One region of the Fusibacter sp. A1 genome, then DNA from elsewhere that is predicted to be linked to it. Evidence: riboswitches for the same ligand, from Rfam matches in the RefSeq annotation. Region 1 holds a riboswitch; each other region holds the start of a gene.
What was found. Region 1 has a riboswitch for cyclic di-GMP ahead of DWB64_RS09030 (A24 family peptidase). Riboswitches for the same ligand answer to the same signal wherever they lie in the genome.
Positions count from the first base shown of each region.

Region 2: linked by a shared signal. The riboswitch ahead of DWB64_RS17665 (transglutaminase-like domain-containing protein) and the one ahead of DWB64_RS09030 (A24 family peptidase) in region 1 are both predicted to bind cyclic di-GMP.
Region 3: linked by a shared signal. The riboswitch ahead of DWB64_RS02195 (response regulator) and the one ahead of DWB64_RS09030 (A24 family peptidase) in region 1 are both predicted to bind cyclic di-GMP.

Region 1 is NZ_QQWI01000005.1:294,285-298,772, forward strand. Features, by position in the region: gene DWB64_RS09015 (type II secretion system F family protein) at 1-55, opposite strand, end outside; gene DWB64_RS09020 (type IV pilus twitching motility protein PilT) at 74-1,132, opposite strand; gene DWB64_RS09025 (GspE/PulE family protein) at 1,143-2,825, opposite strand; gene DWB64_RS09030 (A24 family peptidase) at 2,844-3,593, opposite strand; cyclic di-GMP riboswitch class I at 3,739-3,822, opposite strand; gene udk (uridine kinase) at 3,878-4,488, opposite strand, start outside.
Region 2 is NZ_QQWI01000016.1:36,289-40,776, forward strand. Features, by position in the region: gene DWB64_RS17655 (exopolyphosphatase) at 1-466, opposite strand, end outside; gene DWB64_RS17660 (transglutaminase family protein) at 639-1,415, opposite strand; gene DWB64_RS17665 (transglutaminase-like domain-containing protein) at 1,647-2,429, opposite strand; cyclic di-GMP riboswitch class I at 2,443-2,521, opposite strand; cyclic di-GMP riboswitch class I at 2,549-2,635, opposite strand; cyclic di-GMP riboswitch class I at 2,698-2,784, opposite strand; gene DWB64_RS17670 (glycosyltransferase family 2 protein) at 2,948-3,886, opposite strand; gene DWB64_RS17675 (GtrA family protein) at 3,896-4,321, opposite strand; gene DWB64_RS17680 (YfhO family protein) at 4,305-4,488, opposite strand, start outside.
Region 3 is NZ_QQWI01000002.1:45,840-50,327, reverse strand. Features, by position in the region: gene DWB64_RS02215 (FMN-dependent NADH-azoreductase) at 1-320, opposite strand, end outside; gene DWB64_RS02210 (MarR family winged helix-turn-helix transcriptional regulator) at 406-855, opposite strand; gene DWB64_RS02205 (hypothetical protein) at 928-1,452, opposite strand; gene thpR (RNA 2',3'-cyclic phosphodiesterase) at 1,522-2,052, opposite strand; cyclic di-GMP riboswitch class I at 2,214-2,296, shown strand; gene DWB64_RS02195 (response regulator) at 2,347-2,715, shown strand; gene DWB64_RS02190 (HD-GYP domain-containing protein) at 3,041-3,979, shown strand; gene pyrR (bifunctional pyr operon transcriptional regulator/uracil phosphoribosyltransferase PyrR) at 4,038-4,488, opposite strand, start outside.

The DNA of each region.
Region 1 (4,488 bases):
TGGTTAGCATTTTTCCATGCGTATCGATTTCTTTGCATATGTATAAGCTTGTCACTTGGGCCCCCTTGTATGTTTAATATAGTCCCAATTGCTTGGCTACGTGTTCGGATTCTACTGCGAACTTTTTTAGTGTCAACTCGTCGATGGTCCTTGTCCTGTACAACTCAAGCAGCGACGCGTCCATGGTCTGCATCCCCATCTTGCTTCCTGTTTGAATGACTGTTTGGATCTGGTGCGTTTTGCCTTCTCTGATCAAGTTTCTGATCGCTGGGGTTGCCACCATGATCTCGAGTGCGACCACTCTGCCTAGACCGTTAGCCTTTGGCAACAACTGTTGGGATACAACAGCTTCAAGTACAGACGCCAATTGAACGCGTATCTGCTGTTGCTGATGCGGTGGAAAAACGTCGATTACACGGTCGATTGTCTTAGCGGCTCCGATGGTATGTAATGTAGAAAATACCAGATGGCCTGTTTCTGCTGCTGTAATTGCCGTACTTATGGTTTCTAGGTCGCGCATCTCTCCTACTAAAATCACGTCTGGATCTTGTCTTAAAGCAGATCTTAACGCATTAGAAAAACTGTGGGAATCTTGCCCTATTTCGCGTTGATTCACCATACTGCCGCTGTGCTTATGTAAATATTCTATAGGATCTTCAACTGTGATGATGTGCTCGTGTCTGGTTTGATTAATGGTGTCGATCATTGCAGCAAGCGTTGTAGATTTACCGCTTCCTGTTGGTCCTGTCACAAGGATAAGGCCCCTTCTCTTTTCTGTCAATGTTTTCATGATAGGTGGTAGCGACAAGTCATGCATACTTGGTATGGTTAGCGCGACTACCCTGATTGCGGCGCTATAGGTACCTCGTTGCCGATATACATTCACACGGAAACGACCAAGACCCGGATTGGAATAAGAGAAGTCGAACTCACCAAGCTCTTTAAGTTTTGCAAGCTGGCTTGTGCTCATCATCTGGGTGACCAGTTCGTTTGTATCTTCGGGTTTAAGCTTTTCTTCGTTGAGATGCATCAACTCACCGTTCACTCTGATGATTATCGGTGAAGCGACCGTGATGTGAACGTCTGATGCTTTTCGATTGATCGCCTGTTCTAAAACATCAAGAATCGTCATACTTTTCTCCTTAAAGTTCGTAATTATAGGTTACCCTTAACATTTCTTCAACCGATGTAACCCCTTGTAGCACTAAATCCTTACATGAATCATAGAGTGTCAGCATGCCATTTTGACGCGCCTTGTCTTTAATCACTTCCGAATTCGCGCCCGATGTTATTAAATTTCGAATGTCCCTATCGACCAGAAGCACCTCGTGAATAGCTGTTCTTCCAAGATATCCAGTCTGGTTACATACGTTACAACCAGAACCCTTGTACAATACAACGCTTTCATGGCTTTCTAAACCCAGAGCTAAGCGTTCTGTATCAGAAGCCTCGTGAGTGACTGTACATTTAGGACAAATCTTTTTTACAAGACGTTGCGCTAAAATACCAACTGTCGCGGTAGAAACCAAGAAAGGCTCTATGCCCATATCCACTAGCCTTGTAACAGAGCTTGCCGTATCGTTCGTATGAAGTGTAGACAAGACGATATGGCCTGTGATCGCTGCTCTGATAGCTATTTCTGCGGTTTCTGCGTCTCTGATCTCACCGACCATTACGATATCCGGGTCTTGCCGTAGAATCGACCTTAAACCGCTAGCAAACGATAGCCCAGCCTTATTATTGACTTGCACCTGATTGACACCTTCTAAACGATATTCAACAGGATCTTCAACGGTGATGATGTTTCGGTTGATTCTGTTCAGTTCTTTTAAAATGGCATAAAGCGTAGTTGTTTTACCACTGCCTGTCGGCCCGGTTACAAGTATGATACCCTCAGGAACCTTAAGTACTCTATTTAATCTATCCAAATTGTGTTCAGAAAAACCAAGTTGCTCTTTTGTTGCCACCACGTTGGTTCTGTCAAGTAGTCTGATTACCACTTTCTCGCCATATACGGTTGGTAGTACGGAGATACGCATATCAATAGGGTGTCCGTCGATAATCGCTTCCACACGTCCATCCTGAGGAATTCTACGTTCGGATATGTTCATTTTTCCCATTATCTTAATACGGGTCACAATCGCCAGGTGGGTATGTCTACCTGGACTCATGATTTCTCTAAGCTCACCATCGATACGGTATCTGATACGCACCTGTTTTTCAAATGGTTCTATGTGAATGTCACTGGCTTTAGATTTAACCGCCTGGCTGATGATACCGTTTACAAGGCGAACCATTGGTGCATTTGTGACGCCTTCATCTTCAACCACAACGTCGTCGCCGTCGCTATCGATCAGCTTTGAGTATTCTTCGGCTGCTTTTTCAGTATCGTCTGCCGAATCATAGTATCTCTCGATAAGCTGCTCGATATCCTTGCTTGGACTGATCACAATTTCAAGTTCAAGACCTGAGGCAATTCTGATATCATCCTTTGCTATCATATCAAGAGGGTCTGCCATTGCAACGACCAATCGATTGTTTTTAAAACCTATCGGCAACGCCTGATGTCTGAGCGCTAGGCTTTCATTTATTATTTTTGGTACCTTAGGATCTATGTAATAGGAATTCAGGTCGACATAAGAAATATCGAACTGAAGCTCTAAAACGCTATAAAGCTGCGCTTCTGTAATCAAGTGCTTGTTTAATAGAACTGTTCCTAATTTCAAGTTATGTTGTTTTTGCTCTTCTAAGGCTTCGTGAAGTTCGTCTAGTGTAAGATAACCCTGATCTATCAATATGTCGCCTAATCTTTTTTTCTTAATCATATATGTCCCCTATCAAGGTTATAAAATAGCTTGTAAGATCGTTGGATAAAACAATACTGAAAGTAGAATGCCTAGACTCAAGAAAGGTCCAAACGCGACTGCATCCTTTACTTTTTTTAGTTTAAACAGTAGTAGTACACTCACAAATATGCCGGATGTCGTAAAGGCAATCAAGTAGGCTGATATAACAGCAATCGGACCAATAAGAAGACCTGAAAAAAACATCAGCTTCAAATCACCCATACCCATGATCTCTACCTTTAAGAATACTCCAACCACAACCAGAAATAAGATGAATCCACCACCGTAAAGTCCTCCCAAAAGAAACATTCTAAGAGAAATTTGTCCAACAATCAAGTTGATTACAGCTAGTACACCGATACTCAAGTTTAAGGAATTAGGTATGATCTTGTGGTCGATATCGATAAACGTGACGCATATCAGCATAGATGATAATACCATTACTATAAAGGAGTTTAGGGATAATCCATATACCATATATGCAATGATATAGACTATTCCATTCAAGCCTTCAATTAAAGGATATCTAATGGAATACGGCTGACCGCAGTGTCTGCATTTTCCTCTAAAGATCAAATAGCTAAAAACAGGTATTAGGTCTAAAGGTTTTAGTTCTGTATGGCAGCTACCACATTGCGACCTTGGAGCGACGATGCTTTTATTTAGCGGTAATCTATAAATCACAACGTTTAAAAAGCTGCCGATTACGATTCCGTATACACCAATGAATAGGATTGCTAAGATCAAAGTTGAACCCCCGATGAATTATGTTTTAATTGTAATAAGTACTTCTAATTATAATGCTATTGCATCTTTCTTACAACTCAAATGGTAAAAATAAACCATTTTATCCATGAAATGACGCAAAAAATAAAATCGGCTGCAGTAATAACACTGCAGCCGATCGATCATAGCGAACTCGCCTTAGACTCAAGCTTTGCGTCCTACGTTTTCACGTAGTTTGCCTAAATATTTGTTTGATATTTAACTACTTACAGTATAAAACAAATTATACATTAAGTAAATCCTTTTTATATTGATTTCATCAACTGAGTTCTGATTGTAGCAACCATTACATCGATTGCTACTCTATTGAATCCACCTTCTGGAATGATGATGTCAGCGTATTTCTTGCTTGGTTCGATAAAGAGCTCATGAGCCGGTTTAACAGTCAACATGTATTGGTGAATCACAGAGTCTAGCGTTCTTCCACGTTCCTCGATATCCCTTTTGATTCTTCTTACGATTCTCAGGTCGGAATCGGTATCGACGAAGATCTTAATATCCAGTTGCTCTCTAAGTCTTTCATCCTCAAGCAGCATAATGCCTTCTACGATGATGATGTCTCGCGGTTCAACCTTTAAACGGTTGGAGCTGCGAGTATGTTCAGAAAAATCATACATTGGTTTCATGATTGGTTTTCCGGCCTTTAGCGTCTTGATATGCTCGATTAAAAGCTCAGTATCAAAAGCAAGCGGATGGTCGTAATTTGTTTTTATACGCTCACTCATCGACAAATGAGATTGATCCTTATAATAGGCATCTTGTTCCAGTATGGCGATCTTCTTTTCGGGTACAGATTCAAAAATTGATTTAGCTACTGTACTTTTTCCAGAACCAGAACCTCCGGTTATTCCAATCA
Region 2 (4,488 bases), on a different contig from region 1:
TCCTAAAGGCTCTAAATCGTCCAAGACCTGTCCTTGCATCCATCAGAAAGCTCAGAAGTTCCCACCCTTTAGGTTCAAGAATATCCTCTTTGGTAAACTGAGCTGAATCGGCCTTATCTACTGCAAGAAGCATTTCCTGCCAATCCTCCCTGAACTGATGTTTATCTTTATAGTAATCATAAACCACTCTTGCGGCAGAGGGCGCATTGGGATCAATGATATGATTTTCAGCGACTTCCTGATTTCTGATTGTTTCGCTTAAATGATGGTCAAATGCAAGGTAAGCACCTGAAACATAGGGCAAGTTCGTCGTAATATCAAATTCTGTCACCTGAATGATTCCATCCTGCATATCCTTTGGATGAACAAATTTGATATCATCAATTAATCCCATATCCTTAAGCAAGACTGCGCAAACCAGACCGTCAAAATCACTTCGTGTAATTAGTCTATATTTTCCTTCCATGCTAATCCTCCTTGTTCGTTTGAGCATCCTAGCCTTTTAACACTTGATAGAACAGTTGCTCCAACCGCTGACTATTTCATATATACCTATTAAATAAGTTAATAATCATAGACTTATTATACTAAAAAAATAGCCCTTATCTCTAAGGGCTAACTAAATTTATCACCATACACTAGAAACTTTTCATTTTAACGTGGCTGGTGGTAGTCTTGTATTTGTCATATTTGGCCATCATCTTCGAAAGCTGCGCATCGACTGTGGAATCAATGATTTTCCACTCGCCGTTCAAATACACTTCATTCCAAGCATGATAGGTGGAGGTATAAGTACTTTCACCTTCAATCAATTTTGACTTTATGCCCTGGCTTCGAAGCATTGAAGCCATCAGTGATGAATAATCATAACAGATACCTTTCTTTTCTTCAAGAGTGACATCGATCACAGGTAAATACCTGCTATAGATAGTCGAGGCTTTATAATAGTCATAGACGATCGACCGGATGATATAGTCGTAAACGGCATCAAACTTCTCCTCATCCGTTTCAAGATCAGCCATCAGTTCTTTTGCAAGAACGATTGCCTTCATTTCTTCAGCCCAGCTCATATTCTGCACACTTGCAAGATTTACAGCATCTTCATTGACAGTAACCGTCTTAGAGGCTGATGTGATTTTCTTATATTTATTACTGGAAACATTTTGGTAAATTGCTACTGTGTACAAACCACTGCCCATCTGAAGTGGAAATGATTCATCGTTATCGTTGATATTGTAGATGTACTGCTGCGTATCTCTCTTTATGATTATTTTAAACTTAGTATAATCGGTTGTTGTATAATTTATCTTAACAATTCCTTCATCGGGCTTGTAATTAATAATGCCATCTGCAAATGCGAAACTTGATAACACGGCAATCATTACTACAAACAGAACTACTAACTTTCGCTTCATCTTTCTCGCCCCTTTCATGACTTCAATTATTATATATATACCACATTTGATAAAACATAATCATGCTTAACCGCTAAATAGGTCTTTGGACTCACCAAAGTCCATTGAATCACTCTATGCTTGCAGTCACATTATAACACTAATTCATCGAATGAGCTATCTTTGTGATAGGCAAAAAAAAAGCCTTATCGGCTTTGTCAGATAAAATAGCTGAGAGGGTAACTTATCCTTTTAAAATGATTTTACTCCAACATAATCGTTGATTGATTTTTCAATCGAGTATCTCGCACTACCTTTTGACAACTGTGCATCAACGGTAGTATCGATGATCACCCATTTTCCATTGAGATATACTTCATTCCATGCATGATACACGGATGTATAGGTACTTTGACCATGGATCATTTTAGTTGGAACACCAACGCTTCTTAACATCGATGCCATCAGTGATGAATAGTCGTAACAAATACCATTGTTGTTCTCAATCGTCAATGTGTTGTTTGGAATAAATCGACTATCAACAGTAGCTGCCTTTTGATAATCATAAACTACATTATTGATGACGTACTTGTAAATTGCATTGAATTTTTCTTGATCTGTCATCGTTTCCGTAGTCAATGAATCAGCTAATACAGCTGCGCTAGTATTCTCTTTCCAATTAATGGTTTGAATACTTGCTGTGTAGACTTTCATCATATCCACCGTAACAACTGCAGTAGCAGAAGTCACTTTTCGATATTTGTTGCCATCCACACGTTGATAGAGTCCTATTGAGTAATCTCCGCTTCCCATTTGAAGTGGAAACTCCTCTTGTGAATCATAAAGGTTATAAACATATTGTTCAGTTCCCTTTTTCACTAGAACTTTAAAATCGGAATAATCAGTTGCAGTATAATTGATGCTTACTGTGCCGATTTCTTCGTTGACCTTGATAATGCCACCATCTGCAAAAGCAACGGCGGACAATGTCATGATAATGAGTGTAAGAGTTAATAAAGAAATCACTCTTTTCATCTAATTCTCTCCCTTCGGCACCTGGCTATCTTCATTATGAAGACCCTGTAGTTTTGCGTCCCCACCTCACGATGGGTTTGCCTTGTTACATTTGGGAAAGAAAAGTAAAAAACTTTTCTTTCGGCGACTGGCTGCCATATCACACAAGTGACTTAGGCCCTCTAGTTTTGCGCCCCAATCTTTCAACTGGTTTGCCTTGTCGAGAAAAGATCTGATACCTGGTGTGCAAACATGGTCTACACAACCTATTTGGCAATCAAAGTCTTTCTCTGGAAACTGGCTGTCATAGTTCATATGAACCTTAGACCCTATAGCTTTGCGACACTGATTTTCATCAGCTTTGCGATTTACAGAATAATTTTGGTCAATCGAATCGACTTTTGACTACCCTCTCAACTACATTATACCACCATTTACAACAATACAGTCGTAATTTTGATTACATCTTGATTACAGGGCAGCTACGTTTACAAGTCATATGCTCTTAAAATCTTTTAGGATTATGTAAACAACAAGCGTCATTGGATTTTGTCTTTAACAATATACCTCGGTCTAGCTTTAATCTCGTCATAGATTCTCGAAATATACGTCCCAATAATACCAAGCGAAATCATAATCATAGAACCAGTGATCAGAAGGACCAGAATCACTGTTGAGAATCCATCCAATGCGTTCCCGACCAAGTAATTAGCCAGTGTCTGAATTCCTAAGATGATTGCAAAGAACAAGAAGATAAGCCCGCTGATCATGGTGATATAGAGTGGTTTACTTGTATAAGAGAGAGTGGCATTCAGTGCCAACATGGCCAGCTTCGCAGTAGAAAAATGACTGACTCCATTTACTCTCTCCTCTACATGAAAAGGATGTTGAACGGTTTTGAACCCAACCCATTTTACGATACCTCTGATAAACAGGTTTCTTTCATCAAATCGTCTTATTGATTCAACCACCTGTTTGTCCAGTAGCTTGAAATCTGATGAGTTTCTCATATCTAGATGAGTGACTACGTTTAAGACCCAATAAAATAGTTTTGCAACGGACCTATAAAATAGGGACTCTTTTCCTCTAGTGATTTTTATGCCTTCCACGATATTCGCATCTTCCTTAATCAGCAGCTCGAGCATAGGTCTTATTTGATCGGGCGGATGCTGCAAATCAGAATCCATAAGCAGATAAAGCTGGGCATCGATGCTGTCAAGACCTGCAGCAAGAGCGATTTCCTTGCCAAAATTCCTTGCAAACCTTATCGCTTCTGCCTGAGGATACTCCTTTACGATGGACTCCAGCACCTGCCAGGTATTATCAGTAGAACCGTCATCGACAAACATGAATCGACAATCCACTCGATCTTGTTCAAGTACGCGCACAATCTCCTTAAAATTGGTTTGCAGCGCTTTTCCTTCATTGTAAACAGGAATAATAATCGCTAGTTCCTTATGCCTATTAACCATATCCATAGTTGACTCCTATTTGTAGATTACATTTTTGTAGATCCAAAAATTCCACATCACGATACATGCCATCTTTAAGAGTGGAGATATCAATTCACTGATTCCTAGTATCTCTGTAAAGAATGTCATCAGTACGATATTGGCGACAACCAGATTGAAAATGAACAGCAGTCCATATTGCACCAATTGCTTCCTAATATCCTTTGTCGACTCAAACGACCACTTTCTATTCATTAAAAATACAAACCAGAAAATCACACAATAAACCAGCACACTAGCGATGATATATTGTGCGTTCAACACCTTAATCAGCAGCACATACAAACCGTACTCGATGAAAAATGCAGAAAATCCAGTAATGAGATATCTTACAAATTGACGTGTGAACAGTTTATCCTTTAAAATTTCTATCTTCTCCATCACATTAACCAGCAATTTCATGCTGTCCCCTTTTAGATTTCAGTTCCTTCTGTTCCTTTTGAAAATCCGTTTTCCTTCCTAAAACATAAATTGAAGCCAAGATAAGCAGTGATAAAACACTGATCATCAGTCCAGAGACAAAGCCTGCTGAAACATATGAGAATTCAATCTGATGTGTTCCTTCACGC
Region 3 (4,488 bases), on a different contig from region 1:
AGTGAGAAGTTCCAAAGCGGAGTGGCAAAGACGTATTTGTCTGCACCCATAAACTGTTCTGTAAACTGATTGATTGTTCCCACTTTGTACTGTTCCTGATCTGTCAGATCGCTAAAGTCGACTCCTTCGCCCAGTTTTCCCCATCCGTTAAAGACATCTTCATCGATAAATGGAATATCGAGCTTATAAAGGTCAAGTTCCACCACCTCGTCCGTGGGATTGATTTCCTGATAGGTTTTTATGAAGTTCTCACTTGCGTCCAGACTAAAGGAATGTGCGGATGCTTTTGGATTTGCTTTTATAAATAATACTTTTTTCATGGTGAATCCTCCTATTGATGTTGGTTGACGAATCAAATACGGGTTTTTAGTACTAATTAGTGATATATCTTTAAAAAAAGTGGTGCTATACAACACCATTCATTTTTTTAAGCAGGGAGAGCAACTCATTCTTCTCTTCGATATTCAGATTCGAAAACTCGTCTTCTAGGTCATCAAGATGCTTGGGAAAGACTTCGGCGATAATGGTCCGCCCCTTTTCCTTAAGTCTGATCACAAATGCCCTGCGGTCCTCATCGTCACGATCCCGGCTGATGTAGCCTCTCTTTTCGAGATTCTTGATTACAACGGTCATGTTGCCGCTTGTAGACAGCGTCTTTTCAATGATCTCGCATATCTTCATCGGGCCTTTGTGATATAAAGCTTCCATCACACCGAATTGAGATAGGGTAAGGTCATATTCTGAAAGTCGTGCCGACAAGGACCTCTCATCGTTTTGAATCGTCCTGTGCAGTGCTACCACCAGTTTTAAATTCAATTCACTTACTGCTCCGTATTTGCTCGGTTTGTTTTCCATGGATTAAATATATCACTAACTAGTAATAATGTCAAGGGTATTTCCAGTTCTTTTTTTTGACATGCCCCTATTCTAGAACTGGTCTTTGTAACCCTCTCTCAATAGCGTGTACTGCCCTGTCTCTGTGTTCAGGTCATAGATGTTGAAGTTCGTTTTGATATCGAATCCTTCGTAGTGGACTGCGAAGTTGATGGATGCAGACCCCAGCGTACCGCTTTTTATCCTGTGGAATACGTGCCGCGGCCATACAAGTACGGCTCCGCCTTCAAATATCAGCTTGTCGTTTTTATAGATCTTGTCGGGTAAGACGGTAAAGTGTTCAACCCGTCCATGCTCTTTCGTGTAAATTTCCACTTCTCGCTTGCCGTAAAGGACGATGAGGTTGTCCGCCTGATCCGGGTGCATGTACCAGGGATTCGCAACACCCATCGTAGGACCCGGCGATACCGCATCCTTTTGATGGAGCACACGGTCGATTGAATCGATCTTAGGTAGTGCGTCGAGTGGAAACAAGTCGAACATGACACCTTCGGTTTTTCTAAACGGTGTCAGCTCAATAATCTGATACAGGTCTTTTACTTCTTCAATGATCTTCAAGTTTATCCTCCCTTGATATGTTAATGGTGTTTACCTGCTTTTCAAGTCTCACACCCTAAATCGGTTCTTTCACTTGTCTGTAAAACCTTTTTCTTTCACCACCCTATAGACCAGCCTTTCATCCACACGCACGCTTTCCATGAGCGCGACGGAGCTGATCGTTACTTCAATGGGGCTGAAGTGTCTCATGGATACATCCTCGTCTAGGACCACACCTCTTGCGAATGTGATGTGGGGAACATAAGGCATCGCCTCTACTCTGAAACCCGCCTGTTTGAGTCTGAAATTCAACTCACCTTGCAAGCGAAGGAGCGTCTGATTCTCTTCAACTCCTATCCACAGAATTTTTTTGTTTTTTTTATGAAACTGGCCAAAGGAAGCTGCCACGAGATCCGGCTTACAAACATCGAATTCATCAAGCAGGACGCTGAGCCTCTCAACTTCATCGTCTGTCACATCACCGATGAAGGCAAGTGTCAGATGCAGGTTGTCACAGCTTGTGAACTTACCCCTTTTACAGTCCTTTGTCGTTTTTCTACAGGCGTCATGCAGCTTATATTTACATGCTTGTGTTATCGTAAGCGCAAAGAAGACTCTCACGCGGTCACCTCCTAAGGCGGTATATCCAATCCATACCCAATAACTTCATCATCGAATAAACTATCAAAGCCATATCAATAAATTTTTATTTAGAGCACCATGACAATTCATTGACAAGCCTTCCAAAGGATAGTACCCTATACCTATAAGTTTAACTGAATACATGAAAAAGGCAAACTCATCGAAAGGTGAAGACGCAAAGCTGTGAGTCTAAGGAGAAATCTATGATCGTCAAGCTACCGAAATACTGACGTCTTTTCGGGATGTTTTTTTTATGTCAAGATGGAGGTAAGAATGAAAAACATATTGATTGTGGACGATGCAGCGTTCATGCGGATGATGCTTAAGAACATTCTTGTAAGCCACGGATACAACGTGGTGGGGGAAGCGTCAAATGGAGCACAAGCTATCGAAAAGTACCACGAACTCAAGCCGGATATCATCACCATGGATATCACCATGCCTGAGGTCACAGGTATCGAGGCCCTTGAGGAGCTGATCAGAGTCGATCCATCCGTCAAAGTATGTATGGTCTCCGCATGCGGTCAGCCCCAGTTTCTGCTCGAAGCCATTAAAAAAGGCGCGAAGGACTTTATCACAAAGCCGTTCACACCGGATGAGGTGCTTTCAAAGATCAATCAAATCGCCAGCATGGCAAATTGATTTGGGTTAAAGATTCACGATCGAGCAATTTACTATGGACAAAGTTCACCTGAACTTTGTCTTTTTTATTTCAAAGCCACCATGCCGCGTACTTGATCGCAAGTCAGGGTCCGCTATGTTTAGCATCTGCTTCTTCTTGATTCCTACAAAATAAGGTGTTTTCCCTTGACAATTATTCCTAGTATGGTATTTTTATTAAGTTACCGATTGCTTACTTACAACTTATGGCAGAATAGCATGGTAGATTAACGTGTCGGCAAAGCAAAGCCTTCCATGCGCTTCACTTGTGAACCTATTGTTCACTTGCACAACCAAGAGGTCAATTATGAATGGATTCTTAACCTATAAGGAATGCGAGAGTATTCAAACCTTTGATAATCTTGCCGGTACATTTAAACTACTGGTTCAAGATGACAACATAGAAATTTTCGAATCGAACATACACGCCGGTAAATCGATTCTTTGTCAGCCCTATGAATCGAAAGATGCGCTTAATGTCATCATTGTGCAAGAAGGCACTCTTTTTCATACAAACGAGAGAAAAGTGATTACAAGCGGTCAACGCATCACATTCAAGAATCTGACAGAAACCCATCATTTAAGCGTCATCACTCCGACAAAATTGCTTATGATCAGAGAATCGAAGTTTTTCACCCAACAGGCGAGCACCACAAATGAGATTTACCATTTTATCCATCAGATTCAAGCCAAAGATCATTATTCGGAATACCACTGCAACGCTGTCGGCAATCTGGCTGTTCAGATTGCGACAATGATGCGATTGTCCGATAAGGAAATTCACAATGTAGGTCATGCGGCAAAAGTTCACGACATAGGAAAAGTGAATATCCCTGATGTGATTTTGAATAAACCGTCGAGACTCACTGATCAGGAGTTCGAGATCATGAGAAAGCACCCGCAGGACGGGCATGACCTAATACTGAAAACCATAGACAGCAAAGAGATCGCAAGCATCGTTTTGCAGCATCATGAACGTCTTGACGGCAGTGGATATCCCAACCGTCTTAAAGATGATCAAATAAGAATTGAAGCCAAGATCATAGCGGTAGTCGACAGTTTCGACGCGATGGTGTCCAAGCGACCATACAAGTCGCCGATGAGCCCCTCGGATGCCCTTGATGATCTCAGTCGTCACATCGGCATCTGGTACGAGGAGGAAATAGTCCATACGCTGAAAGAGATTCTTGAAATCAATCGTTCCATCATTAAGTCACAGTCGCAATCACGCTTTGAAGTCAAATAAAGCACTAAAGTCTTGTCAGAAGACTTTAGTGCTTTTCTATTGGGTTCAGATCCTATTTCTACTCGTAAATCTCGACTGCGTTTTCGCCGTCGATACTCTTGACTTTCACGTGAATATTTTCCTTTTTACTTGTCGGAACATTCTTCCCGACGTAATCGGCACGAATCGGGAGTTCACGGTGGCCCCTATCGATCAAGACGGCAAGTTGGATCGACTTGGGTCTTCCCCTGTCGATGACGGCATCCAGCGCCGCCCTGACCGTTCTTCCTGTGTAAATAACATCATCCACCAGCACGACGGTCTTATCCTTCAAATCTACATCGATCGCCGTTTCTGAAACGATGGCGTCTTCTGAGACTTCCGATAGGTCATCCCTATAGAGGGTGATGTCAATCGAGCCGACCGAGACTTTGACCGCTTCAATTTTCTCAATTTGATCGGCAATCTCATAGGCGATCGGCACACCCCTGGAAAGAATACCGACGAGAACGACGTCGTCGACGCCCTTG